DNA from 3 places in the Paenibacillus sp. 2TAB26 genome. Region 1 is predicted to be linked to each of the others. Evidence: predicted binding sites of a transcription regulator. Region 1 holds the regulator's gene; each other region holds the start of a gene.
What was found. The regulator CtsR, encoded in region 1, represses protease genes until heat stress. The targets are predictions, from matches to a motif close to ATGGTCAATAAAGGTCAAACA.
Positions count from the first base shown of each region.

Region 1 (6,735 bases):
TGTGACCCATACATCCAGTAGACAGCAGCATAAAAGGCTTCAGCAAGCCTAATCTTTCGTATCCAGTTTTCAGGGCGTAAACACCTTGAAGGACTTTGGTTGGATCTTTTCTGAGGAAACTCAGGACTGCATTTCAACGAAAAATCCAGTTTGGTGGCGATGGCGGAGGTGAACCACGCGTTCCCATACCGAACACGACCGTTAAGCCCTTCAGCGCCGATGGTACTTAGACCGCAGGGTCTTGGGAGAGTAGGACGTCGCCAAGCACGAGAGACCTATCGCATAATATGCGATAGGTTTTTTGTTGTTTTTGCATGCAGAAAATGAGCGTTAATCATATAAATGAATCCGGCTATGTATAAACAGCATGCAAGCGTACCAAGCTAATGGAAAATCAATTTTACCGAGCACTTGACCTTTTGCTGAAATTGCATATAATAAAATCAAGGTCAAAGAAAGTCAAAGTCAGTTGTCCGAATATTCGGTGTATATTCTGATTTGATTGCAAGACCTCATTAATACCTATGTTTCAACTTTAGTTTTATTGGTTATTTCTCAGGGAGGTTGGTGGTTTGCGTAACATTTCCGATCTCATCGAACAGTACTTGAAGCTTATGCTTCAAGAAAGTCCAGAGGGCGCAGTAGAAATTCAACGCAATGACCTGGCTGACAAATTTTCTTGTGTACCGTCGCAAATCAACTATGTAATTAGTACTCGATTTACCATGGAGAAAGGATACATGGTTGAAAGTAAGCGCGGCGGCGGAGGCTATATCCGAATACAACGGATTGAGCTTCCTGCATTAAAGGCGATTCAATTCCACATCGAAGAAACGGTTGGAGAATGTGTCGATCAAGGTGCAGCGGAAGGGCTTATTTATCAGCTTGAGGAAGCAAGACTTATCTCTAAGCGCGAGGGAAATCTACTCCGTGCGGCTGTGCATCGCGATACCATTGCACTGAAGCTGCCGCTAAGGGATGAAATTCGGGCAAGGTTGTTAAGGTCCATGCTTATCTCATTGCTGGTTAAATAATGACAAACCGTTTATACCGGGAGGAGGGATCAGGCTTGTTTTGCCAAGATTGCGGTAAAAAACCGGCTACGCTTCATTTCACAAAAATCATTAATGGCGAGAAGACCGAATTTCATATTTGTGAAAGCTGTGCTCGTGAGAAAGGCGAAGGCATTCCAGGCGCGCCGAATAGCTTTTCTATTCATAGCTTACTATCGGGCCTTCTTGATTTCGAACAGCTTGGCGGGTCGACGATTACCGGCATCAAGCAGCCAGCGCTGCGCTGCGAGGAATGTGGACTGACCTATACACAGTTTAGCAAAATCGGTCGATTCGGCTGCAGCTCTTGTTATCAGTCGTTCGAAAGTAAGCTTGATCCACTTCTCAAACGTATTCACAGCAGCACCGTACACAGCGGTAAAATCCCTAAGCGCTCAGGCGGGCAAATCCAGTGCAAGCGCGAGATTGAACAGCTGAGGCGGGATCTGCAGGAGAAGATTGATCAAGAGGAATTTGAAAGCGCGGCTGAGCTGCGTGATCGAATACGTGAATTAGAGCGCAAAATGGCAGACCTGTAGGCTGGCATAGAAGGAGTGAAGGAACCTCTTGACTAAGCATCGATTCTCACAGCATGCGCTCAGCGAATGGATGAAGGACGCAGGTCCTGAATCTGAAATTGTCATTAGCAGCAGAGTGCGAGTAGCCCGAAATTTACGTCATCAGCCTTTTCCATTACTTGCAACAAATCAGCAATCTAAGGATGTCATGGATCAGCTGACTGAAGTTAGCCAGAGCGGCAAGCTGCAGTCAATTGGATCATTTGAGACCATTGTTTTGTCAGATTTAAGCGAGCTTGATAAAAGGGTGCTTGTTGAAAAGCATTTAATCAGTCCCAATTTAGCGAACGAATCGCGATGCGGGGCCGTTATTTTAAGCGATAATGAATCTGTTAGCATAATGATTAACGAAGAAGATCATTTGCGCATTCAATGTCTGTATCCAGGTTTCCAAATCCAGGAGGCATGGGCATTGGCCAGCGGAATTGACGATATTTTTGAAGAGTCGGCTGATTATGCATTTGATGAGAAACGCGGTTATTTGACGACATGTCCAACGAATGTGGGCACAGGCATAAGGGCATCCGTCATGATGCATTTGCCAGCACTCGTTTTAACGTCTCAAATCAATCGGATATTGTCAGCTGTTACACAGGTAGGATTGGCGGTAAGAGGTTTGTACGGCGAAGGCAGTGAAGCGCTTGGGAATTTATTTCAGGTGTCTAACCAAATTACGCTCGGGCAATCCGAGAATGAAATTATTGAAAATCTTTATGGTGTTGCAAGACAAATCATCGAGCATGAGAAAGCGGCACGCAAACGTCTTATGCATGAGTCGCGGCTGAGGACAGAGGATCGCGTGAAGCGCTCATACGGTATTTTAGCATATGCTTCAATTATGGATTCCAAGGAAGCTGCGCAGCGGTTGTCAGATGTGCGGCTTGGTGCAGACCTTGGCATTTTATCAGATGTAACGCCACAAGTGTTGAATGAACTTTTGGTCATGACTCAGCCTGGATTTTTGCAACAAACCTTCGACGAGAAGATGAGTCCAGAGCAGAGAGATTTCAGGAGAGCAGAACTCATACGCAAGCAATTGCGTGGTGAAAAAGGCCATGGGGGTGCGTAAATATGATGTTTGGAAGATTCACGGAGCGAGCACAGAAGGTGCTTGCATTGGCGCAAGAAGAAGCGGTTCGTCTCGGACATAACAATATTGGTACGGAGCATATTTTGCTAGGCCTTATTCGCGAAGGGGAAGGAATAGCGGCTAAAGCATTGATTGGACTAGGACTTGGGCTTGAAAAGATTCAAGATGAAGTTGAGGCGTTGATCGGTCGCGGTCAAGAGCAGCCTAACAACATTGCCTATACGCCACGCGCAAAAAAAGTAATTGAGCTTTCGATGGATGAAGCAAGAAAGCTTGGACATACGTACGTTGGCACAGAGCATATTTTGCTTGGTCTCATCCGTGAAGGAGAAGGCGTTGCGGCACGTGTGCTCAACAATCTTGGCATTAGCCTAAATAAGGCTCGTCAACAAGTCCTTCAGCTTCTTGGCAGCAGTGAAGCTGTCTCAAGCAATCACGGTTCACCAGCGAATGTTAGCACGCCTACGCTCGATGGACTTGCAAGAGATTTAACTGCTTATGCGAAGGAAGGAAATCTGGATCCTGTAATCGGCCGAAGCAAAGAAATTGAGCGTGTAATTCAAGTGCTTAGCCGCCGTACGAAGAACAATCCAGTACTAATCGGGGAACCAGGCGTCGGTAAAACAGCAATTGCCGAAGGTCTTGCGCAGAAGATTATCGAGAATGAAATTCCCGAAACTTTGCGTGATAAGCGTGTCATGACGCTGGATATGGGCTCCGTAGTTGCAGGTACAAAGTACCGTGGTGAGTTTGAAGATCGGTTGAAGAAAATCATGGATGAGATCCGCCAAGCGGGCAATATTATTCTATTCATCGATGAGCTTCATACGTTGATTGGCGCAGGCGGAGCAGAAGGTGCAATCGATGCATCTAATATTTTGAAACCTGCATTAGCACGTGGTGAACTACAATGTATCGGTGCAACTACTCTTGATGAATACCGCAAATATATTGAAAAAGATGCTGCGCTTGAGCGTCGTTTCCAACCTATAACGGTAGATCAGCCATCTCCAGAAGAAGCGATTCAAATTTTATACGGCTTACGCGATCGTTATGAAGCTCATCACCGTGTGAAAATTACGGATGAAGCTATCGTGCAAGCAGTTAAATTATCGGATCGTTACATTCCGGATCGGTTCTTGCCAGATAAAGCGATTGACCTTATCGATGAAGCCGGTTCAAAGGTACGCTTGCATTCTTACACTGTACCGCCAAACTTGAAGCAGCTTGAAAACCGTTTGGAAGATATCCGCAAGGAGAAGGATGCAGCGGTTCAAAGCCAAGAATTCGAGAAAGCGGCAGCACTTCGCGATACGGAGCAAAAAATTCGCGAAGAGCTTGATATTACCAAAAACCAGTGGAAAGAAAAACAAGGCCGTACTGATTCTGAAGTGACACCAGAGGATATTGCTCAGGTTGTAGCTAGCTGGACGGGTATTCCTGTTAGCAAGCTGGCTGAAGAAGAGACGGAACGACTTCTGAAAATGGAAGATATTCTTCACGATCGCATCATTGGACAAGATGATGCCGTGAAGTCGGTATCCAGAGCGATTCGTCGTGCGCGTGCCGGCTTGAAAGATCCGAAGCGTCCAATTGGTTCATTCATTTTCTTAGGTCCAACGGGTGTTGGTAAAACGGAGCTCGCCAGAGCACTTGCAGAAGCGATGTTCGGAGATGAAAATGCGGTTATCCGTATCGACATGTCGGAATATATGGAGAAACATTCGACATCCCGTCTAGTCGGAGCGCCTCCTGGTTATGTAGGTTATGAAGAAGGCGGACAGTTAACCGAGAAAGTTCGCCGCAAGCCATATTCCGTTGTGTTACTAGATGAAATTGAGAAAGCTCACCCTGAAGTATTTAACATATTGCTTCAGGTGCTGGAGGATGGTCGCTTGACTGATTCCAAAGGCCGCGTTGTCGATTTCCGCAACACACTGATTATTATGACTTCTAACGTTGGAGCGGATCAAATCAAGCGTAATTCCTCGCTCGGTTTTACAGCCGTACAGGATGCGGGACGCGACTTCCAGCAAATGAAGGATAAAGTGCTTGGCGAGCTTAAGAAAAGCTTCCGTCCGGAGTTCTTGAACCGTATCGATGAAAGCATCGTGTTCCATTCGCTTGGCGAGGAGCATATTGCTCAAATCGTTACACTCATGTCGGATGAGCTGCGCAAGCGTCTGCGTGAGCAGGAAGTTGACTTCATCTTGACGGATGCAGCAAAAACCTTCCTTGCGAAGGAAGGCTACGATCCACAATATGGAGCTCGTCCGCTTCGCCGGGCAATCCAAAAACATATCGAAGACCGTTTGTCCGAAGATTTGTTGATGGGTAAAATCCAAAAAGGCGATACGTTCACAATCGATGAGAAGGATGGCGGTCTAACCGTTACCAAATCGATTTCCGAACAAGAGCCAGAAGAATCCACGACAAAATAAGCATGATAGTAAACTGTCCCGCAATCAGAATAGCTGCTTGCGGGACAGTTTTTATTAATACAATAAATTGACAATGATAATCATTATCGTATAATAAGACTATAGCGTTACATAGAATGGAGGAACAACGATGATAGTTGTCACCAATACGATAAAAGTAAAAAAAGGCCACGGGGAGACGGTGGCGAGTAGATTTCAAAACTCCAAAGGCATAGATTTATCTCCTGGTTTTGTGCGCATGGAAGTGTTGTTAACGGAAGGCTTAGAAGAATATGATGAGCTTAAAGTAAGCACGACTTGGGAAACCAAAGCTTCCTTTGAGGGCTGGGTGAACAGTGATTCTTTTCGGCAAGCACATGCTCATAGAGGCGGGGGACAACAGGGTGAGGCAGGCCAGCAAACGGAAAGCGTGATGCTCGGCTCACAATTGACAACGCATCGTGTGTTAGTTGCTCGGCAAGCTGGAATTGAGCTTAAGCAGCATTAATTCTATTTATTTATAACTTGGTGCTCTAATAAATATGCTGCGTTGTGACTAATCTTTCGCTCTCTTATCCACTGTGGATAACGAGGGCGTTTTTTATGTTGTATTTATAGAAAAAGCCTTTGGGGATATGTTGATGAGTTGTGGATAATGTTGATAACTTGTTCGTAATTCTGTGGATAACAATGAAAAGACGTGAAATGGATAAGCTTAGCTGTGGGAAACGAATAATAAGTGGGTTATCTCCTTTTTTCATTAACAATGTGGGTTTATACATGGAGGATAAAATGGTAAACTTTATGTAGTGTGATTTTAAGCACAATCGCTAGGGCTGGCATCATTCATTTACGCTGGTTCATAACGTTTAAGGAGTACAGAATGGCCAAAATTAAATCAAAATTTGTTTGTACGGAATGTGGAACAGAATCGCCAAAATGGCTGGGGAAATGTCCCGGTTGCCACGCTTGGAATTCGATGGTGGAAGAGAAAGAAACCGTTGTGAAAACGAAGGGCGTCGGATTGTCGTCGTTTCATGCGAAAGAAAAGCCGCAGTCCATCATACATATAGAAAGTGGGCAAGAGCCTCGTATAGAAACAAGGATGCTTGAGCTTAATCGAGTGCTCGGCGGAGGTGTTGTTCCAGGCTCGCTAATTCTTGTCGGCGGAGATCCCGGAATCGGAAAATCAACGCTGTTGCTGCAAACGTCTCATGCGCTCGCGGTGAAAGGATTGAAAGTGCTCTATATTTCTGGGGAGGAGTCCGTGCGGCAAACAAGGCTAAGGGCAGATCGACTTGGTGCGCTGACGGAATCGCTTTATGTACTATGCGAAACCAATATGGAGCAAATTAACGATGCCATAGAATCAGTCCAGCCGGATTTTCTCGTTATTGACTCCATTCAAACCGTCTACGATCCAAATGTTCAATCGGCTCCCGGAAGTGTATCGCAGGTACGAGAATGCACGGCACACTTTATGCGAGTGGCCAAAATTAAAGGAATTGCGACGGTGCTCGTCGGCCATGTTACGAAGGAAGGCGCGATTGCGGGGCCAAGGCTTTTAGAGCATATGGTGGATTGTGTTCTTTATT
Region 1 covers NZ_JBFRGC010000039.1:116-6,850, forward strand. The annotation lists rRNA gene rrf (5S ribosomal RNA) at 150-266, shown strand; gene AB4Z50_RS31600 (CtsR family transcriptional regulator) at 573-1,034, shown strand; gene AB4Z50_RS31605 (UvrB/UvrC motif-containing protein) at 1,070-1,591, shown strand; gene AB4Z50_RS31610 (protein arginine kinase) at 1,620-2,699, shown strand; gene clpC (ATP-dependent protease ATP-binding subunit ClpC) at 2,702-5,161, shown strand; gene AB4Z50_RS31620 (antibiotic biosynthesis monooxygenase) at 5,292-5,648, shown strand; gene radA (DNA repair protein RadA) at 6,024-6,735, shown strand, end outside.

Region 2 (11,446 bases), on a different contig from region 1:
TCATTGTTTCTGAAAAAAAATTAGTCCTTCCAGATGCCTTATCAGGAAAAATAAGATCGGCTCATGCTTTTGTTCAACTGATCGATTCGGCAGGATTGGAACTGGACTCCTATAACAAGCCCGATGCGGTGCCTTCGCTATACTCCGTTCCGGAACTTGCGCTTCGCACATTGTACAGTGAAAGATACGGTTACCGGATAGCAACCTCGTATGATGCAAAAACTGGAAACACCTGGCTTGTCGGAGAACCGAATACTGTAGCGGGAGAATCGGGCAAAAAGAAATGGATACCGGAGGAAGCACAGGTAGTCATTATCGGGTCCATTTTCTTGTTTATCTCCTTACTGGTCTTGTTCGTACTCCTCTCACTATGGCAAGCTCATCGTTTTGGCGCCCCGATGCTGCACATGCTTGTATGGCTGGATTCAATAGGGAAAACCGTGTATGAAGAACCTGTCGATCGTAGAGGTCTCCATCGAAGCCGAACGTCAGCAGGAAAATGGCGGCGAAGGTATCGTGTTTTTGCTGATGTGATGGTTTCTATTGAAAAGCTATCCAATGCCTTGAAGAGAGAGCAAGCGATGCGGGAGCAAACGGAAAGCCTGAGAGAAGAATGGATTGCTGGCGTTACCCATGATTTGAAGACGCCGTTATCCTCAATAACTGGTTATGCCCATTTATTAGCGGAGCCGGCATATGATTGGTCTCAGGAGGAGGTACGTAAATTTTCTGCGACGATGCTGGAAAAATCGGCTCATATGGATATGTTGATCAGCGATCTTGCTATGACGTACCGATTGAGGTCGGGAATTCTTCCTCCTGAGACGATGAAGGTTGAACTAAACGCCTGGCTTTATGAAGCGCTTGAACAGGCTGCCGCTGATCCTGCTTACGGAAAACAGCGAATTGTATTTCATGCTGCGCAAGATGATGTCTGGTTCCAATTGTATACACCTTGGCTGGAGAGGGTAGTTAATAATTTAACCGCTAATTCGCTGCTTCATAACCCGCCTGATACCGTTTTGACGGTATCGCTTCTGGCGGATGAAGAAGGTGGCGGAATAACGATAAAATTCTCCGATGATGGCGATGGTATGGATGAAGTTACATTAAATCGGCTTTTTGAGCGTTATTATCGCGGCACGGATACCGCATCCACCACCAATGGTTCTGGACTTGGCATGGCTATATCGAAGGGACTGATTGAAGCTATGGGTGGCAGGATTATGGTTAAAACAACACCGGGTGAAGGGACGACGATTTTGTTAATATGGAACTGACAACATCGACTTTCATCGAACAAACAACAGTTAAAGAATTGCTGTAAAATTAGTAAATAAATGAAAAAAACGCTAGATCATGATATATTGATGATCTAGCGTTTTTTTAAATCTACAAGAGAATGAAAAATGTAAAGAAAATATATTCTTGTCAATCGAAATTATTTGCCAGGGAGGGGTAAGAATGCAGCAACAGGAAAAAGAAATACAGGAGCTTAAAGAACGATTAGTTAACGTCGAGGAAAAACTTCAACGTAAATCGAATTCTTCTAACGCTCTTAAGTTTGTACTGTGGTTCGTCCTTATATTCGTCGTTCTACTGATCGCAATTGGCGTATTTCAATTTATTAGCTCTTCTTCATCCTAATTTAAAATAAATATTCTAACGAATGAAGCGGCGGTCAATGACGTTACTATACGTCTTGCCCGCCGCTTTAAGTTGTATTTAGGCTTTTTTAGTTTGAAGCCGTTTAAGTTCTTCATCCACACGAGCTTTGCGCTGCTCGAGCTGCTGATCGGAACCATATGCGCCAGCATGTAAGCTGTTGTATGAACCTTTCGTAAGGTCACGTTGTGCTTCTAATTCCATCACCTTCTGTTCAATCCGATCGAACCCTTGTGAAGCGGAGCTGCCATGTAGGGAGTTGGAATAGCCAGTAGAAGTTGCAGTTGTCTGCTGCACGCGGGTAATGAGCTCAGCGCGTTTTCCTTGCAGCCGTGTTTTCTCTTCTTTTAATGCCTCAATGCGATAACCGAGGTCAAGTACCGCTTGCTTTGCTAGCTGCTGCAGTCTTGCCGTTTCTTCGGCTTGTTCTAGATACAACAGCTTCGCTTCAAGCGCCGTACGTGCTTCTGCTTCACGTTCCTCAACTGCCGCTTGCTCTGCTTTACCCTCGTAATAGCTTACTTGTCCGCTGAATTCACTTAGTTTAGATTGCAGCATACGATCCTGTGCTTGCTGCTGTGCTAGCGCATGCTCCGTTTTGGCAATTTCCTCATCCAAATCTCTCAAATAATGATTAAGCATCATGACCGGATTTTCCATCTTATCCAACATTTCATTTGCTGCTGCCTTTGTCATACTAACTACTCGTTGTAAAATTCCCATTGATAATCTCTCCTTAAAAGTTTGTGTTTGGTTTTATTTTCATTTGCATTCGTTTATTTGATTTAGTAGTGATCGGCAAATCGAAAGTCGTTGTTAATTGCTTTTGGGATAAAGAGGGTAGCTATAAAATATGCGAGTATAACCGTTCCGAAGCTGAAGAACGCCGCAATGACAACTAACAATCTAACAATAGTGGAATCAATGCCGAGCCATTGTCCGATGCCTCCGCATAGACCTGTCAGCTTGCTGTCTGTCGTTGATCGAAATAATTTTTTCATATACAGTCATCCTTTCGTGTAGCTCATCTATGTCCTTATTGTAGCCTCTTGAAGATTCTTTCGTAACGGTCCTCGGGCCATTTCGGTGCTAGGCTTTAGGCGGGGACTGTCTGCGACGGGCGACGGGGCTGCCGCTATTCTTATAGCAGTTATAGGCTGTGCTTTATTAGAAATTGCAATTGGGATTGGTGGTGGTCTTAGTTGAAATTGTAACTCCTTGAAAAAAGCTACCCGAAAATCATTAGAACTTTGGGCAGACTTATCGGGATGATCACGTTGTAGAACCAGAGAATTAGGGTTGTGGGTTATATGATCATTGCGTAGCTAGGCTATAGAAGCGTTGCTTCTTTGAAGGAGCGGCTTAGAAATTCTATTTCTGCTGGCAAACCTTCTACTGTGTAATCAGTCGGAACCGTAATTGCTGGCTGGGAATCTTGAATAAGGACTTAGTCGGTTATTGTTTACCACTTTCCCGCCTACTCGAGCGAGAGAGGCTGCTAAATTCCTTTACTCTATTCAACCAATCTACTATTATAAATTTAGATTTGAGAGATAATAATTAGTATAAATGGGAGTTGGGACCAACATGAACAGATGGTTTTATTATAAAATCGGAACTTGCTTGCTAATCGTTTTTACACTGCTCCTTCCAAGCATAGGCGCTTCGTCCTCTGTCCAAGCGAATGAGGCTAAACCTGCTGCTTCCTATTTAGCAGAGCGATGGAGCGAAAGCATCAAGGGAGGCGTAGCTGCGAATCCGGTCATCGGTGAGGACGGTACGGTGTACATCCTATCTCAGCAAGGGAAGGTTTATGCCTTTAGTCCTGCTGGCAAGCAACTGTGGACTGCTGATGTTAGTCCTATGGATGTGACTTCTTCAGAAAGAGAAGGTCAGCTCGAAATAGGAGCAGACGGGACCCTTTATGTCGGCTCAAGAGGGAATTTATATGCATTCAATAAAGATGGTGTGAAAAAATGGGAGTATGAAACAACCTATTCAAGCTTTCAAAAGGTTGTCGTTCAACGTAACGGCTTAATCTATATTCAAGTAAGATCAAGGGAACTGCTGCTTGCCCTGCGTATGGATGGTACGAAAGCATTGGAACGGACCAATATAACAAGTTTGGTAAAGTACGCAGACACTTTAGAGGATAAGGTTTTTATTACATCTTATAAAATAGATACCAAATTTGTTGAGGGCAAGCTAAGCTCCGAATGGATATCTTATGCTGAGGAATTAAATGCTAGCGGCTCATCGCGCTGGAAAGTCAATATGTATGGATCATCTTATAATACCCCAATGACGGACAAGCAAGGCAATTTAATCGTATATTTAGAGGCTTCGAAAAAAGGAGATCAATCGGGTAGTTCACAGCTTAGTCAGGACAGAAGTCCAGGTGAGATTAAAGTGATCAGCGAGGGAGCTGTGAAAAAAAGTTACTCGCTAAGCGCAAGGTCATACGCTCCTGTTGTTTTTGATGATCAACAAAACGCTTATATTGTTACGAGAGATGCTGTCATTACTAAATTTGATACGCAAGGAAAATTGATATGGAAGCTGCAAATCGACCAAGATACTAATGTATTGGAAAACGGAACGGCAATGCAGCTGGATAAGGATGGTTCCCTTCTTTTCTACAGCTCATTGATTGGTTATGACAAGACGAAGGTTGAGAAAACCGAGCAAAGTGAATATTTTAAAAATCGCTTGATTCGGATAAATCAAAGAGGGGAATTGCAATCCTCTATAAAGAGCGGCCTTTATGCTAGTTCGGTTGTTTCGTTAGACAATGGAATGAATGTAATAAATGGTTATAACAAAGTTGTTTTGTCGGATTTGAAATCAACGAAGCTAACAGAGTACAACACAAATTCCCCCATTTATTTAACGTATAGGGATACCAATACGATCTATGTTGGAACAGAGAGCGGCCGGGTAATCGCGCTTGAAATTAAACAAGCCTCAAACAAGGGTGATGCGGTTTCCATCACGTTTGGGAACCTCTTTCCGTACATTGAATCAAAAAGTACATACTCGCTATTTGCAACTGTGAAGTGGGCAGATGGCAAGGAGCAAACCAATCCGCAAGGCATCGTTTATCGCAGCAGCAATGAAAAGATTGCTTATTTTGATAAACAGGGCCTTCATACGGTCGGAGCTGGTGAAGTCGAGGTAAGCGCTGAATATTTGCATTTGAAGACAGCAATGAAAATTAAGGTAAACGAGCGAGCTTATATGAATGAGCCTGGGGTTACCTATAGCGCTCAGCTTGTGAAAAAATGGGGAGTGTCACTGCCTACACTGAATAGCAGTATTAATGAGGTATACCAGGCTCCCCTCATCTCGGATGATGGTAAGGTTTATGCACTTAGCAGTCAAGGGAAGGTAGCAGCTGTCAGCTTGGAAGGAAAGCTACAGTGGCAATACGATTTGAAGGAGCAGGTATGGGCGAGGCCTGCAATTGGACCGGATGGACGGCTATTTATAGGAACGAATAGCGGTTTGCTTACAGCATTTGATCCAAGCAGCGGCAAGCAGGTTCTTCATAATATGGTGGCAGCTAATCAGCGCAATACTATGATTGGCTGGGATCGTTCCGGTAATAGATATACAGGATTCACAAATAATAATATTGTAAGGGATGGCAACAAACGCAGCGTCACTAGTCATCTTGAAGCATCAAATGTATCGGATAGTCGGCTGTGGTCGATATCGTTGAGTGGAGAAATCACACATTTTGAGCCAACTTTAAACGATATAGGAGACACGTTATATATTATTACTACGGCAGAAGAAGCGGTTGGTGAGAGTTCGGCTATTCCTTCAGGTATTGTACAAATTCGTAGACATGGCACACTTTACGCTATTAATGCTTCATCTGGCAGCATTCGTTGGAAGTATGAGCTCGGTGTGTCAGATAATACATTTTATAAACCGTTGCTGCTTCAGGATGGGACCATTGTTACGGGCAGCTCACAAGGTACTGTAGAAGCAATAGATAAAGAAGGCAAATCGAAATGGAAGAAAAATTTGAAAGTATATGCCTATACAGGACCATTTTTAAGCGAAAATAAGCTCGTTATATTTAAACCTGGCGAGAATATTGGCGTGACCGAGGGAGAAGAGCTTATCCGTTTTATTAATGTGAAAAATTATCCCGAATCCACCAATAGCATCAATCAGCAGCAGAATGAATGGCTTCTTACTTTATCTGATAATACTTACGCTAGTAGAGGACGTCATTCTCTTGCATCGTATAATTTAGCAGGCAAGTTGAAGTGGGAGCTCCCTATCGCTGGAGAGAAGACGGCAGTAAGTAGAATTAGCAACAACTTCCAAGTCGCAGTTATCGATTCAGCAGGTGAATTAACCTTCTCAGATATTGAGGTTAAACATACTTCTGGACTTTTATTTTCCGATTTGAAGCTGCACTGGGCAAAAGGAGCTGTTGAGGAACTTGCAGCAGCTGGCGTTGTTGACGGTTTTCCAGATGGAACATACCGTCCTGCAGCTCAGGTAACGAGGGAGCAGTTTCTGGCTATGCTTGCGAAGAAATTGAAAGTTTCTGTTAAAGCAGAAAATCTGTCATTTCTTGACGTCCCGAGCACGCGCTGGTCTAGGCCATATATTGAATCGGCTGTAACACAAGGCTGGATTGATGCTTCAAAATATGGAAATCGCTTCAAGCCTGAACAGCCGATTACAAGAGAAGAGGTAGCGGTATGGACAGCTAAAGCTCTAAAGTTGATCGAAAAAACGGATGGCTTAGCTAAGATTTCTGACAAATCATCCATACAAGCATCAAACCTTGGGCTGGTGGGCGCAATAATAGATTCCGGTATTATTACTGGCTACAAGGATGGAAGCTTCAAGCCGCTCGCGACTTTGACTCGTGCAGAGGCGGCTGCTCTACTGGCACGAATGTAACAAGTTAGAGAGAGAGTGTGAAAAAAGGAAACAGCTTAAGATGTAGCATTAGCGTCATAGGCTGATGTCTTTTAAAAGTTGAATAAGATAGTTGTGACGTAGAACGTCATAGGCTGACATCTTTGAAAAGTTGGATAAGATAGTTGTGACGTAGAACGTCATAGGCTGACGTCTTATAAAAAGGTAAATAAAAAAAGTGTGACGTAGAACGTCATAGTATGACATCTTATAAAAAGTTGAATAAAAAAGTGTGACGTAGAACGTCCCTGGTTTTCCTCTGTACAAGAGGAGCCAAGGACGTTTTTTCATTTTGAGGAGGATGAGAGATGGAATTTGCTGAAGAACATGAGAAATGGTTGAAAAAACATTTGCGTGCAAGTAAGGGAGAGCACAAGAGCAGGCTTCAGCGTGGACATGGGCATGGTGAACGTTTGTTTTTGAAGCAAGTTTGGTGGCCGATGATGGGTAGTTTTGATCATTTACATCCGGAGTATGAAGTCGTGGATTGGCGTGGGAACCCTTTTTATATTGATTTAGTTTGGCAGCGGGGAGCGACGAGGTTCGCTTTCGAAATAAAGGGTTATGGACCTCATGTTCAGAATACCGATCGAATTCGATACCGACGGGAACTAAATCGGGAAACATTTCTGCAAGTGCTTGGATACCGCGTCGTGTCCATACCTTATGACGAGTTGGAGGAAAAGCCGCAACTTATTGTGTCTTTGCTGCAGTCGCTGCTGGCTCCTTATTTGGTGACTCACACGCAAGAGCAGAACATGACACGCTTTGAGCGGGAGTTATTGCATTATGCGTTTAGGTCAAACAAGAACATTCGCCCAGCTGATGTTATGAAGGAGTTTCATATTAATCGCCGCACAGCGGTCAAATATTTGAAAAGACTGTGTGACATTGGCAAGCTGCGTCCAGTTGTATCTGGAAAGGGCATTCGTATTATCAGCTATGAGTTAATACGCTCGGCTTTTAATCCTTTTTTGTAGGTAGCGGAAGTGGACGTGGAAGTAGGAGTAGGAGTAAGAGTATGAGTAAGAGTAGGAGTAGGAGAGGAATTAGAAGTGACGGCTGAAAATGTGTATGTGTGCATATGTGGAGCGTGTGATTTGTATGTATTTGGAGTGTGACTGGATTGCATGCGAATTGTATGTATGTGGAGTGTGTCTTAATTGCATACGATTTGTGTAGGTAGAGAGGGATTGAAATGGTGTATATGGATTGTGAATGTAGTGTGTGTGGGGCGTGAATTTGGATTGTGCACGTAATATGAGTGAAGTATGCATGTACTGCGCGTAAAGTTTTAATAAGTGCAAAAGTGCTCTATTTTCAATAAATAAGGTGGAATTTACGAAAATAGGTGCACAAGTGCATCTATTTGAGTGGATTGGAAAAGAAGTTGTCGGTATAGGTGTATTTTTGCTCTTAGATGAATCTGCTGGTATGAACCGCGTTGCTGGCTTAACTAATCAGCAAGTACTCTCGGCCTTTTTTGTTGAAGGTAGCCGTTGGACTTTGAGAGAATGTGCGTTTGGACGCGCAGCAGTGTGAATATGTAAAGTGTATTGTGTGTTGGGTTATACGTTTGTAGAGCGTGCAAGGCGTCCTATCGGATGATTGTTATGTGTACAAGATGTGCTATTGATCTGACAGTATGTGAATTGTGTTGGTAGTTGTACTTTGAGGGTATAAGTGGTTTGCGCATGTTGTGTGATTGTAGTGTGCGTGACCGGACGTGGAGTGAATATAAGAGCAGAAGTGCACTTGTTTCTATTAAATTTGGTGGAAACGGCTCAAATAGGTGTAGAAGTGCTTCTAGTTGAGCGGATTTGAAAGGTAGCTGGCGGAATAGGTGCATTTATGCACGTAGATGACCTTCCTGATGCTGACTGATGTACTCATTTGGCTAGCCTTCTTTGTATTATTCTTAGCTTATGCAAATAGTAGTAACTGGACGCGCAGCAGTGTGAATATGTGAAGTGTATTGGGAGTGGGATTATGCTTGTGTAGAGCGTGCAAGGAATCCAATGGGATGATTGTTAATTGTACATTGAGTGCTATTAAACTAACAGTATGTGATTTGTGTAGGTTATGCGCTTTGAGAGTATAAGTGGTTTACGCATGTTGTGTGATTGTAGTGTGCTTGACCGGACGTGGAATGTAAATAAGCGCAAAAGTGCACTAGTTTCTATCAAATTTGATGGAAATGATGCAAAGAGGTGCAAAAGTGCATCTAGTTGAGCGGATTTGAAAGGTAGCTGGCGGAGTAGGTGCATTTATGCACTTAGATGACGTTGCTGCTGCTAACTGGGGTTCTCACTTAGCTAGCCTTCTTTTTATTCTTCTTGGCTTTTGTAGATAGTAGTAACTGGACACGCAGCAGTGTGAATATGTGAAGTGTATTAGGTGTGGGGGTTATGCGTTTGTAGAGCGTGCAAGGAGTCCGATTTGTATGTTAAGTGTACAAGGAGTGCTATTGAACTAACAGTATGTCAATTGTGCAGGTAGTGTGCTTAGAGTGTGTAAGTGGTTTGCGCATGTTGTGTGATTGTAGTGTGCGTGACCGATCGTAAAGTGCAAATAAGCGCAGAAGTGCACTTATTATTATCAAATTTGATGGAAATAACACAAATAGGTGCACAAGTGCATCTAGTTGAGCGGATTTGAGAGGTAGCTGGCGGAATAGGTGCAGAAATACACCTAGATCAAGCAATTGAGGTTAACTATGTACCTAAATGAAGCTATTACTGTTAGCTCTGCACCTAATTTAAGTCATTACGGTTAGCTGTGCACCTAGATCAAGCAATTGAGGTTAACTATGCATCTAAATGAAGCTATTACGGTTAGCTGGCACCTAGATCAAGCTATTGAGGTTAACTATGTACCTAAATAAAGCCATTACGATTAACTTTGCACCTAGATGCAACTGAGCGGGTAACACCATAGCACCCGCCCCACCCCATACAGACTTTTTTCAAAAAAGATCAGACTTCTAACAAAAATGATCATTCTTAAGCGCTTTCATCTGTTCTATGCTAATAAAATCCAATTAGGATCAGATTACCATGGAGGATGGGTGAAAGATGATTAAGAGGAAAAAAAGCACGGTTTTCAAATTGTATGTTTGGATGATTTGTTTTGCTATTTTGAGTCAGCTGGCTGTATGGCCAAGTGCGGTATCCTTTGCAGAGGAAGTCGTTGAGGTAAAAACGATCGCGAGCATTCCCTCTATCGAGATGAACACAACAATAGGGAACTCGCCGATTCTTCCGCTGGAGGTACAAGCTGTATTTAGCGATGAATCCGTTGGACAAGTTCAGGTAAGCTGGGACGAAATTGATCCCTCGCAATATGCTGAGGCTGGAGCTTTTAAAGTAGAAGGCAGCGTTCAAGGCACTCCCCTCAAAGCTTCCGCAGAAGTTACAGTGAGGGAAAACGATTTTACAGTATTTCTGAATGAGATTACGAGCAATGTGCCAGATGGACAAAGTGTCGTTTCCTACAGCAACAATTATCAGTCCATGCAGCCCGAATTAATGACTTTTATGAAAGGAAACGGGACTACATCGGTTAACAATGGGCTGACGGTAGAAATGAATTCGTTAGAAAAAAATATCGCTATTGCTGCTTGGGATAAAGGACCATGGCTGTCCGCCGGCACAATCGATGCAACACTGCGTTACACCAGCGGGACGCAAGGTAATATCGGGTTTGTAATCGGTGCCTATAATTCTACCCAAGGATTGTCTATTCGTTATGATGCGGGTACGACTTGGGTCATTCAAAGCCCAGATGGTTCTGGCGCGTGGGAATCTTTTGAAGGACCCGAGTTGAAAATGGATACCGATTACCGGATCAAGATTGGTTATAACGGAAACAAGCTATTGGTTATCGTTGATGGCGTTACCTATTACAACAAGGAAACGAATTTATTGAATTTGAAGGCTGGAATAGGTCAGGTGGCCTTGTATAAACGTTTTGCGACGGGACAAGTCGTTTTGAAGGATATTAACATTCAAGGCGTTGGCCAAATCGAAAAACCGTCAGATATCATTAATTATGTACAAAATTATGAAGACCCGGCGTACACACCGCGTTGGTCCGGACTTAACGCTCAAGTGGTAACAGACATTACAGGCAACAAGGTATTATCGCTAAAAAAAGGAGCTAAAGAACGCGGAGCAGATTTGGATTCCCCGCAGCTACAATCGGGTACGCTTTCATTGGACTTTAAGCTAGTAAATCCTGTTAAGCTTTCTAGCGGCCAAGGTTTTGCATTTGGCTTCAGAATGAATGAGACGGCAAGCATCTTTAGCGAAATCGGAGTCGATCCAAATCGCTGGTTGCCTGAATCCAGCTCCGGTTGGGGCAGCAATTTAAATATTCCTTATCCGATTCAGGGGAAATGGAACAATCTATTGTTCAATTTTAATGGAAAAACAATTACGGTCTATATGAACAAAAAGCTAGTTGGCGATATTACATTTGCTGAATTTACCGATGCGGCTGGCTTGTTTGGACTTCGAATCAGAAGCACAGTAGAGCTGTATATCGACAACCTGCAGTATACGAATCAAATGATTACTCCAAAGGAATTGGTGCAATACAGCAACAACTTTCAGGATGGCATTACGGGAGGGTGGAGCAGCGGCTCTTCATCCATCATCAAAGAAGGCAGCAATCGCTTTTTGAAGTTGTCCGGTATCACGGGCACGGTATTGAATAACGATGCGCCACTCCTACAGAGCGCAACCTATATGCTGGATGTAAAACCTACGACTGATGCGATTGGTTTTGCTATAGGCAGCAGCTCTTTGGTGAAATTTGCGAATGACCACTGGAT
Region 2 covers NZ_JBFRGC010000005.1:44,175-55,620, reverse strand. The annotation lists gene AB4Z50_RS06295 (sensor histidine kinase) at 1-1,280, shown strand, start outside; gene AB4Z50_RS06290 (hypothetical protein) at 1,465-1,647, shown strand; gene AB4Z50_RS06285 (PspA/IM30 family protein) at 1,726-2,388, opposite strand; gene AB4Z50_RS06280 (PspC domain-containing protein) at 2,451-2,666, opposite strand; gene AB4Z50_RS06275 (outer membrane protein assembly factor BamB family protein) at 3,253-6,594, shown strand; gene AB4Z50_RS06270 (hypothetical protein) at 6,921-7,592, shown strand; gene AB4Z50_RS06265 (hypothetical protein) at 7,945-8,154, shown strand; gene AB4Z50_RS06260 (endo-alpha-N-acetylgalactosaminidase family protein) at 9,687-11,446, shown strand, end outside.
Region 2: a site for CtsR is predicted at 9,574-9,594, ahead of AB4Z50_RS06260 (endo-alpha-N-acetylgalactosaminidase family protein). Genes of this name have one in related genera too.

Region 3 (11,446 bases), on a different contig from region 1:
TGCAATTCCTTATTCCGCTTTATCGTAAGGAAGGGAAAAGTCAGGTTGTTATCGGTATTGGCTGTACTGGCGGTAAGCATCGTTCCGTTGCTATAGCAGAATATTTGGGACGCATGCTCGGCAGCAGTGATACGGAACGTGTGCGTGTCAGCCATCGCGATGCCGAACGTGACAAGCATTGACGAGGTGAGAAAATGCAAAGTAGACACAAGATAATGAGACGGCCTAAAATCGTCGTAATTGGCGGCGGTACAGGTCTCTCTGTTATGCTGCGAGGTCTTAAGGAGAAGCCGCTCGATATTACCGCGATTGTTACGGTTGCCGATGATGGCGGGAGCTCAGGCATTTTACGCAATGAGCTGCAAATTCCGCCTCCGGGTGACATTCGGAACGTACTTATGGCATTAGCGGATGCTGAGCCGCTGCTGACTGAGGTTCTTCAGTATCGTTTCAAAACGGTACCGGGACTTGCAGGCCACAGCCTTGGCAATCTTATGCTGGCAGCAATGACCGATATATCCGGCGACTTTGTAACTGGGATTCGTGAGCTGAGCCGTGTGTTAGCGGTTCGAGGACGGGTTCTGCCCGCAGCGAATCAGGCTATCGTACTTAAAGCGGAAATGGCTGATGGCAGCATTGTCACAGGGGAATCCATGATTCCGAAAGCTGGCAAGGTCATTAAACGAGTGTTTTTGGAACCAGCCGATGTCGAACCGCTGCGAGAGGCAGTCGAGGCCATTGAACAGGCCGATGCTATATTGATTGGACCGGGCAGCTTATATACAAGTATTATTCCAAACTTGCTAGTTCCTAAACTGGCAACTGCCATCGTGGAATCAGAAGCCGTAAAATTATTTGTATGTAATGTTATGACCCAGCCTGGGGAAACTGATAATTATTCGGTAGGCGATCACCTTGATGCCATTCATGCTCATATCGGTCAACATCTATTCGATTATGTCATTGTAAATGACGGCGAAATTCCGCCGCAAATCGAAAGCAGATATGCTGAGCTTGGCGCAAAGGCCGTCCATTTGGATTTAGATGCAGTTACGCAAAAGGGTTATGAAGTCATTGCGGATCGGCTAGTATTGTTTCGCACTTTTCTTCGGCATGATGCCGAACGCTTAAGCCATCATATTTATAAGCTGGTAGAGAACTGGATGTTACGAAAGAGGTGATACACAATGTCATTTGCGGCCCAAACAAAGAAAGAGCTGACATTAATTGAAGCGGACAGCTGCTGTGAGATAGCGGAGCTATCTGCACTCATACGGATGAATGGTTCGGTTAGCGTATCTAGCCGCAAAGTCGTTTTGGACATCTCAACGGAAAATGCCGCGATTGCCAGAAGGATTTATTCCCTGCTCAAAAAACATTATGATGTGCATGTAGAACTGCTTGTCCGTAAAAAGATGAGATTGAAAAAAAACAACGTGTATATTGTCCGTATACCGGCTAGAGTTCAGGAAATATTAAGCGAGCTCAAAATTGTATCGGAAGGTTTTATGTTCAATTTAGGCATCGATAAGGAAATCATTCGCAAGCCTTGCTGCAAACGCTCCTATCTACGGGGTGCGTTTCTTGCTGGCGGATCGGTTAACAATCCAGAAGGTTCATCTTATCATTTGGAAATCTCTTCGATGTACCAAGAGCATTGTGAGTCGTTAGTTGACCTTGCGAACAAATTTGATCTTAACGCGAGATGCATTGAGCGAAAAAAGGGATTTATCTTCTACATCAAAGAGGGCGAGAAAATAATTGAGCTCCTCAATATTATTGGTGCGCACCAAGCTCTGTTCAAGTTTGAAGATGTTCGAATCATGCGCGACATGCGCAATTCAGTAAACCGGATCGTAAACTGCGAAACGGCCAATCTAAATAAAACGATCGGTGCAGCTGTTCGTCAGATCGAGAACATTAAGCTGCTTCAACGTGAAGTAGGACTGGATAGCTTGCCTGATAAGCTGAAGGAAGTAGCTGAGATAAGGCTTCAGCATCCGGATATGAATTTGACTGAGGTCGGCGAAATGCTCGGAGGAAAGGTCAGTAAGTCGGGCGTAAACCATCGTTTGCGCAAAATCGACGCACTTGCGGAAAAAATCCGCGGTGTCTGAACTTTTATCCTAGTGCATCAGCTGGTATAATGATATAATAATTTAAAATGACGCAATTTTTAAAGATAAGAATAAGCAGCATTGATACTTACACATCTTATCTTTGTCCGGAAACGAGCTTTTGCAGCCAGAAGACGGCAAACAGAGCCGTATAAGCTTTTGCCGCATGCTAATGATTGAGAAAAATATAGGGGGTATGGTTTCCATGACAAGGCTTCCGGTTGTTGTTCGTCTTAAGACTGGACTACATGCAAGACCAGCAGCATTATTCGTACAAGAAGCGAACAAATTTTCCTCCGAAGTATTTGTAGAGAAAGACGACAAAAAAGTAAATGCTAAATCCATAATGGGTATTATGAGTTTGGCTATCAGTTCTGGCACTGAAGTATCCATTAGTGCCGAGGGTTCGGACGCAGAACAGGCTGTAAACGCTTTAGTCGCTTTGGTAAGCAAAGAAGAGCTGGAGAACCAATAATGAAGAAGGAGAGAAGTCACGCAGGTTCATTATGAGCTTGCGGCGGCAGCTCTTTTTTTATATGGAATGTACAATAATCTTACGAATGTGTTTGCACTAAAAAAAAGAGCAGGCTCGGATGAATCCGAACTTGCTCTTTTTTGCGTTCAAACCTATGACCTAGCGGAATGAATTATGCGAGTTTCTCAATTACTTTATCAACCAAGCCATATTCTTTGGCTTCTGCTGCACTCATGAAGTAATCGCGGTCTGTATCTTTCTCGATACGTTCAAGCGATTGTCCACTGCGCTCTGCCAAAATACCGTTCAGCTTGTCGCGCATGCCGATAATGCGTTTCGCACGAATGGCGATATCGCTTGCTTGGCCTTCTGCACCGCCAAGTGGCTGATGGATCATGACTTCGCTGTTCGGAAGCGCATAACGTTTGCCAATTGCACCTGCAGTAAGCAAGAAAGCACCCATAGAAGCAGCCATACCTACACAAATCGTAGATACATCAGGTTTAATATATTGCATCGTATCGTAAATAGCCATGCCTGCCGTAATTGAGCCGCCCGGGCTGTTAATATAAAGAGAAATGTCCTTCTCAGGGTCGTCTGCCGCCAGGAATAACAATTGAGCGATGATGGAGTTTGCCACCACGTCGTTTACACCTGATCCTAGAAAAATAATGCGATCTTTCAGTAGGCGAGAGTAAATGTCATACGCACGCTCACCCCGATTGTTTTGCTCAATAACCATAGGAACGAAATTCATATCCAACGTAAGCCCCCTCCTAAAAAACAATGAATGGTTAAATCGTATTCTCATAATAACGGATGAAAAGTCAAAAGTCAAAGATAGTCAAACAGGTCTGTAATTCCCTTGCTGCGTATACGAAAAAAATGGGTTTGAAGTGGATTGGATGAAATATACAAGCGCAATTTGGAGTGTTTTCCATGAGGCATAGGTTGGATGTTGTAGCGGGAGATTAATCACTTGGGTGTTGCTTAAAATAAAAAAAACGTTCCAGCGTATAGGAACGGTTCGTGTGTATCAATATAGAGTTTGAACTTGCGATAATAAAAAGTAATGGCGCGCCCGCAAGGAATCGAACCTAGATCTCAGCCTTCGGAGGGCTGCGTCATATCCATTGGACCACGGGCGCATAAGGAAAAGCTGCTGTTGCTGCTATCTGCTTCTGTAAGAAAATAGTCGCAAAAATGATTATATGATATTAAAGATTTTAAAGCAAGCGATGTTCAAAAATTAAATTTGTTAAAAATGCGTCGGAAACCGTTTCCAATTGATAATCGGCTATTGCTACAATCGGTTATTTCCGATAAACTAAAGGTGGGACTTGAAATGATACCGCGGGACATATTGAGTCCAACGTATTTTGAACCGAATACGCTATAGGCCGATGGAGTGAAGGATGAGAAATGCGTCAGATCATTGAACTGCAGCAGCAGCTTGTGCCTGATCTGCTAGAGGTCATGAAGAAACGATATTCGATTTTGCATCAAGTAATGGTATCGGATTTAATCGGACGTCGAACGTTGGCTTCTGTATTATCGATGACGGAGCGTATGCTTCGGGCAGAGACCGATTTTCTAAAGACGCAGGGGTTGCTCGAGATTCATTCGGGAGGCATGCGGATTAGCGATTCAGGCAAGCTTCTATTAGAGCAGCTTGAGCCATTCTACAAGACAATGTTCGGACTATCCGAACTGGAGGAAACGATTCGCAGCCACTACGGCCTATCGCAGGTCATTATAGTTGCTGGCGATTCGGAAGTCTCTGCCCAAACAAAGCGAGAGCTTGGACGTGCGGGATGTCAGGTGCTTATCAAGGTAATGCAGCCTAACGACGTTGTAGCTGTAACAGGCGGAACGACGATTGCACAGCTGTCGAATCAACTGATTAGTTCTTCTCAGCTGAATACGAACTTGTTCGTACCGGCTAGAGGCGGTCTAGGGGAGAGCTTGGATTACCAAGCGAATACGATTGCTTCCATGATGGCTAAGCGTACAGGAGCGCAGTATAGACTTCTACATGTGCCGGATCATCTGGGAGAGGAAGCTTTTGCATCTATTATGCAGGAGCCGAACATTCGAGAAATTGTGGATGTCATCCGCAGTGCTCGCATCGTTGTACATGGTATCGGAGATGCTATGGTTATGGCAAGACGCAGGCGGCTAGAGCGTGAAGTTATTGATGCTATGGAAGCTGAGGGTGCTTTGGCGGAGTCGTTCGGGTTTTATTTTGACCGAAAAGGCGCTGTCGTGCACAAAATGCAAACGGTGGGGTTACGGCTCGAGGATATTGTTAAAACTGAAGTTGTTATAGGTGTTGCTGGCGGCAAGAGCAAAGGCGAGGCTATAGCGGCAGTGATGCGCTTTGGACACAATGATGTACTCGTAACGGATGAAGCAGCGGCACTTGAAATCGTAGCTTTGATCGATCAAGAGAAGCACAGTCAAGAAGAAGGCAATAAGGAATCATGACAATTTGCAAATTGCTGTTAAGGCATACCTGCAAAATGTCTTGAAATATATTCATAAATCTTTTAAAAACGCTTAGGAGGAAACAAAAATGGTTAAAGTTGGTATTAATGGTTTTGGTCGCATCGGCCGTAACGTATTCCGCGCAGCACTGAACAACCCTGATGTTCAAATCGTGGCAGTAAATGATCTTACGGATACTGCAACACTGGCACATCTTCTGAAATACGATACAACACACGGTCAACTTGACGGTACTGTAGAAGCTAAAGAAGGCGCGCTTATCGTAAATGGCCGCGAAATCAAAGTATTCGCAGAGCGCAACCCTGCAGACCTTCCTTGGAGTTCGGTAGGCGTTGAAATCGTAGTTGAATCAACTGGTATTTTCACAGCGAAAGAAAAAGCTGAGCTTCACTTGCAAGGCGGCGCTAAAAAAGTTATCATCTCCGCACCTGCAACGAACGAAGATATTACAGTGGTTATCGGCGTTAACGAAGATAAATACGACGCTGCGGCACACACCATTATTTCCAACGCTTCTTGCACAACGAACTGCCTTGCTCCTTTCGCAAAAGTATTGAACGACAAATTCGGAATCGTTAAAGGTATGATGACTACAATTCACTCATACACAAATGACCAATCCGTTCTTGACGTTCCTCACAAAGACTTGCGTCGTGCTCGCGCAGCTGCTGAGAACATCATTCCTTCTTCAACTGGCGCAGCGAAAGCTGTTTCACTAGTTCTTCCAGAGCTTAAAGGTAAATTGAACGGTATGGCTATGCGTGTTCCTACGCCTAACGTTTCCGTAACTGACCTTGTTGCTGAGCTTAAAGTTAATGTAACTGTTGAAGAAGTTAACGCTGCATTCAAAGAAGCTTCAGAAGGCGCTCTTAAAGGCATCATGAACTACAACGAATTGCCGCTTGTATCTAGCGACTACAACACTGATCCTGCTTCTTCTACAATTGATGGTCTTTCGACTATGGTTGTTGAAGGCAACATGGTTAAAGTTATTTCATGGTACGACAACGAGTGGGGCTACTCTAACCGCGTAGTTGATCTTGCTGCTTACATTGCTAGCAAAGGTCTGTAAGCAAAGAAGACGGACTAAAGACCGCAGCATACCGCGCATGCGGAGCTAAGGTTTTTGATTTGCGGCTTCTAGAGTCGTAAGTCATGGGGGCGTTTCTTCTTTGAAGGAACGCCCTTCTTTTTTTTGTATTCTACCGTTATACCTTTCCATAACACATTTTCGGGAGGCTTCATAGATGAATAAGAAAAGTGTACGTGATGTTGCAGAACTAGCTGGTAAACGAGTATTTGTTCGCGTTGATTTTAACGTGCCGCTTGAAGATGGAAAAATTACGGATGACAAACGTATTCGTGAAACGCTTCCTACAATCAACTTTTTGATCGAAAAAGGCGCAAAAGTTATTCTTGCAAGCCATCTTGGACGTCCAAACGGTCAAGTAGTAGAAGAGCTTCGCCACACAGCTTCCGCAGCACGTCTATCTGAGCTGCTAGGCAAGCAAGTAACGAAAGCGAACGAAGCTATCGGTGAAGCTGTCGAAGCACAAGTTGCTGCACTAAACAACGGTGATGTGCTATTGCTTGAAAACGTACGTTTCTATGAAGGCGAAGAGAAAAACGATCCAGAACTAGCGAAAGCTTTTGCAAAACTTGCTGACCTGTTCGTAAACGATGCATTCGGCGCTGCTCACCGCGCTCACGCTTCGACAGAAGGCATTGCACACATTTTGCCAGCTGTATCAGGCCTTCTTATGGAGAGAGAGCTTGAAGTACTAGGCAAAGCGCTTAACAACCCAGAGCGTCCTTTCACAGCAATCGTTGGCGGTTCGAAAGTTAAAGACAAAATCGCTGTAATCGATAAAATGCTTGAAATTGCTGACAATGTCATCATTGGCGGCGGCTTGTCTTATACATTCTTCAAAGCACAAGGTCATGAAATCGGCAAATCGCTTGTAGACAACAGCAAGCTTGATTTGGCTCTCGAGTTCATGGAAAAAGCGAAAAAACTAGGCAAAAACTTCTTGATCCCAGTTGATATCGTTGTAACTGACGATTTCAGCGCTAACGCTAACACGCAAATCGTTGACGTTGACAGCATCCCTGCTGATTGGGAAGGTATCGACATCGGTCCTAAAACACGTGAACTTTATGCTGATGTGATCAAAAACTCCAAGCTGGTTGTATGGAACGGACCTATGGGTGTATTCGAAATCGAGCCATTCTCCCATGGTACACAAGCCGTTGCTCGCGCTTGCGCAGAAACAGCTGGCTATACTGTAATTGGCGGCGGCGATTCCGCAGCAGCAGCTGAGAAATTCCACCTAGCTGACAAAATGGACTTCATCTCGACAGGCGGCGGCGCTTCCCTAGAGTTTATGGAAGGCAAAGTGCTTCCAGGCGTAGTTGCTCTTAACGATAAATAATACATTTACCCAACTATATAGATTTGAGGAGGATTACGCATGAGCAACAGAACACCGATTATTGCAGGTAACTGGAAAATGTTTAAAACGGTATCCGAGGCTGTAACATTTTTCTCCGAAATTAAAGGTAAAGCTGAAGTTGCAGGTGTAGAGAGCGTGATCTGCGCGCCATACACAACACTTCCGGCACTTGTTGAAGCTGCAAAAGGTACGTCGATTGCTATTGGAGCACAAAACGTACATTTTGAAGACAACGGTGCATTCACAGGTGAAATCAGCGGCGTTATGCTGAAGGATCTTGGTGTGAAATACGTAATTATCGGTCACTCCGAGCGCCGCGCTTATTTCGCGGAATCAGATGAGATCGTAAACAAGAAGGTTCATGCTTCCTTCAAAAATGGCTTGCTTCCTATCGTTTGTGTAGGCGAGAAGCTGGAAGAGCGCGAAGCTGGACAAACAAAAGAAGTATGCAAAGTGCAAACGGAAGCGGCTTTTGTTGGCCTATCTGCAGCACAAGCAGCTGAAGTTGTTATCGCTTATGAGCCAATCTGGGCTATCGGTACTGGCAAATCTTCTACTTCCGAGGATGCACAAGATGTTATCGGTTATATCCGCAGCGTTGTTGCTGGTCTTTATGATCAAGCGACTGCTGATGCGGTTCGCATTCAATACGGCGGCAGCGTGAAGCCTAATAACGTAGCTGAGTACATGGGTCAAGCTGATATTGACGGTGCACTTGTTGGGGGAGCGAGCTTGGAGCCTGCATCCTACATCGCACTGGTCGAGGGGGCCAAGTAATATGGCTGCTCCGAAACCTGTAGCGCTTATTATTCTCGACGGCTTCGGTTTGCGCGATGATGTAACGGGCAACGCGGTTGCACAAGCAAACAAACCAAACTATGACCGTTACTGGTCAACTTATCCGCATACGACATTGACAGCATGCGGCGAAGCGGTTGGACTTCCTGAAGGTCAAATGGGCAACTCCGAGGTTGGCCACTTGAACATCGGCGCAGGCCGCATCGTTTATCAGGATTTGACTCGTATTAGTAAATCGATCCGCGATGGTGAATTTTACGACAATGAGACGATCCTCGGTGCTGTTCGCCATGTAAAAACAAATAGCAAAAAGCTTCATCTATACGGCTTGCTGTCGGATGGAGGCGTTCATAGCCACATTGAGCATTTGTTCGCATTGCTCGATCTAGCGAAGAAGGAAGAGCTTGAAGAAGTGTACATTCATGCTTTCCTTGATGGCCGCGACGTGTCCCCGGACAGTGCAAAGGGCTATCTAGAGCGTCTTCAAGCCAAAATCGAAGAGGTTGGCGTAGGCCGCATTGCGACGGTTCAAGGCCGTTACTATGCAATGGACCGCGACAAGCGCTGGGAGCGGACGGAGAAATCCTACCGCGCTATGGTATATGGCGAGGGCCCTCAATATTTCGATCCGATTCAAGCGGTAGTTGAATCCTACGAGAAATCGGTTTATGATGAATTCGTTATGCCAACGGTTATTGTAGACGGTGAAAACAAGCCAGTTGGCCTTGTTGAATCCGAGGACGCAGTGATTTTCTTCAACTTCCGTCCTGACCGTGCGATTCAATTGTCGCAAGTATTCACGAACGAGGACTTCCGCGGCTTTGACCGTGGCGAGAAGCGCCCTGTTAATCTGTATTTCGTCTGCTTGACGCTATTCAGTGAAACCGTTGGCGGATTCGTTGCGTATTCACCAAAGAACCTTGATAATACGCTTGGCGAAGTGCTCGTGCAAAACAACAAGACTCAATTACGTACTGCAGAAACAGAAAAATATCCGCACGTTACATTTTTCTTCAGCGGCGGACGCGATCATGAGCTTCCTGGCGAAACTCGTGTGCTTATTAACTCCCCTAAGGTCGCAACGTACGATCTCAAGCCGGAAATGAGCGCATATGAGCTAGCTGAGTCCACGGTACGCGAGATTGAATCTGACAAGCATGACGCAATCATTCTGAATTTCGCCAACCCTGATATGGTAGGCCACTCCGGCATGCTGGAGCCTACGATCAAAGCGGTTGAAGCGACGGATGAATGCCTTGGCAAAGTAGTGGAAGCTGTACTAGCCAAAGGCGGCGTCTGCATCATCACGGCTGACCATGGTAATGCTGACATGGTGTTCGACGAGAATGGCCGTCCGTTTACGGCACATACAACGAACCCGGTTCCGCTTATCGTAACGAAAGCAGGGGAGACTCTTCGCGACGGCGGTATTCTTGCAGATATCGCACCAACGGTTCTTGATCTGCTTGAGCTTGCTAAACCAGCTGAAATGACGGGCATTACATTAATCAACAAAAAATAAAACTTTAAAAGGAGTGTTTTCTCTCATGTCAATTATCGTTGATGTATACGCACGTGAAGTGCTTGATTCCCGCGGGAATCCAACTGTAGAAGTAGAGGTTTCTCTTGAGTCTGGCGGCAAAGGCCGTGCAATCGTTCCATCCGGCGCTTCCACTGGCGCATACGAAGCTGTTGAGCTTCGTGACGGCGACAAATCCCGTTACCTTGGTAAAGGCGTTTTGAAAGCTGTTGAAAATGTTAACACTGAAATCGCTCCTGAAATCATTGGCCTTGACGCTCTTGATCAAGTAGCTATCGACCGCAAAATGATCGAGCTTGATGGTACTCCAAACAAAGCTAAGCTAGGCGCTAACGCAATTCTAGCTGTATCGATGGCAGTAGCTCGCGCAGCTGCTGACGCTCTTGATGTACCTCTTTACACTTACCTTGGCGGATTCAACGCTAAGACGCTTCCAGTTCCAATGATGAACATCATCAACGGCGGCGAGCACGCTGACAACAACATCGACGTTCAAGAATTTATGGTTCTTCCTGTTGGTGCTGAAAGCTTCAAAGAAGCGCTTCGTATCGGCGCAGAAATTTTCCACAACCTAAAAGCAGTATTGCATGATAAAGGCCTTAACACAGCTGTTGGCGACGAAGGCGGCTTTGCTCCTAACCTTGGTTCAAACGAAGAAGCAATTACAACAATTATCTCGGCTATCGAGCGCGCAGGCTACAAGCCAGGCGTTGACGTATTCCTAGGTATGGACGTTGCTTCCACTGAGTTCTTCAAAGACGGTAAATACGTGCTTGCAGGCGAAGGCAAATCGTTTACACCTGCTGAGTTCGTTGACCTACTTGCTTCATGGGCTGACAAATACCCAATCCTTACAATCGAAGACGGCTGTTCTGAAGACGATTGGGATGGTTGGAAATTGCTTACTGAGAAGCTTGGCAAAAAAGTTCAACTCGTTGGTGACGATCTGTTCGTTACGAACACTGAGCGTCTATCCGATGGTATCGACAAAGGCGTAGGTAACTCTATCCTTGTAAAAGTTAACCAAATCGGTACGCTTACTGAAACTTTTGATGCAATCGAAATGGCTAAACGCGCTGGTTACACAGCAGTTATCTCTCACCGTTCAGGCGAGAGCGAAGACAGCACAATCGCTGACATCGCTGTAGCTACAAACGCTGGCCAAATCAAAACAGGCGCTCCTTCCCGTACGGACCGCGTTGCGAAATACAACCAATTGCTTCGCATTGAGGACCAACTTGGTTCGACAGCTCAATACGCTGGCAAATCAGCTTTCTACAACTTGAAACACGTAAAATAAGACGCATTTAGCGGCTTATATAGAAGGGTATGCCTCATCAGGCATATCCTTCTTTTTTTTTCGCTCATACAGGACATAATAAGAGGGTAAAGCATCAACGATTAGGCGGTGTGTTTGATTGGCAAAACCTGTTATAGGTATTCAAATGTATTCTCTTCGTGATCAAACGGAGATCGATTTTTTGTCCACCCTGGAGAAGGTAGCCAAAATCGGCTATAAAGCGGTAGAATTCACAGGGTATTTCAAAATGCCGGC
Region 3 covers NZ_JBFRGC010000045.1:24,341-35,786, forward strand. The annotation lists gene rapZ (RNase adapter RapZ) at 1-182, shown strand, start outside; gene AB4Z50_RS33685 (gluconeogenesis factor YvcK family protein) at 216-1,181, shown strand; gene whiA (DNA-binding protein WhiA) at 1,188-2,117, shown strand; gene AB4Z50_RS33695 (HPr family phosphocarrier protein) at 2,323-2,592, shown strand; gene clpP (ATP-dependent Clp endopeptidase proteolytic subunit ClpP) at 2,765-3,349, opposite strand; tRNA gene AB4Z50_RS33705 (tRNA-Arg) at 3,666-3,740, opposite strand; gene AB4Z50_RS33710 (sugar-binding transcriptional regulator) at 4,015-5,079, shown strand; gene gap (type I glyceraldehyde-3-phosphate dehydrogenase) at 5,168-6,172, shown strand; gene AB4Z50_RS33720 (phosphoglycerate kinase) at 6,348-7,532, shown strand; gene tpiA (triose-phosphate isomerase) at 7,572-8,330, shown strand; gene gpmI (2,3-bisphosphoglycerate-independent phosphoglycerate mutase) at 8,332-9,873, shown strand; gene eno (phosphopyruvate hydratase) at 9,899-11,191, shown strand; gene AB4Z50_RS33740 (sugar phosphate isomerase/epimerase family protein) at 11,310-11,446, shown strand, end outside.
Region 3: a site for CtsR is predicted at 3,423-3,443, ahead of clpP (ATP-dependent Clp endopeptidase proteolytic subunit ClpP). Genes of this name have one in related genera too.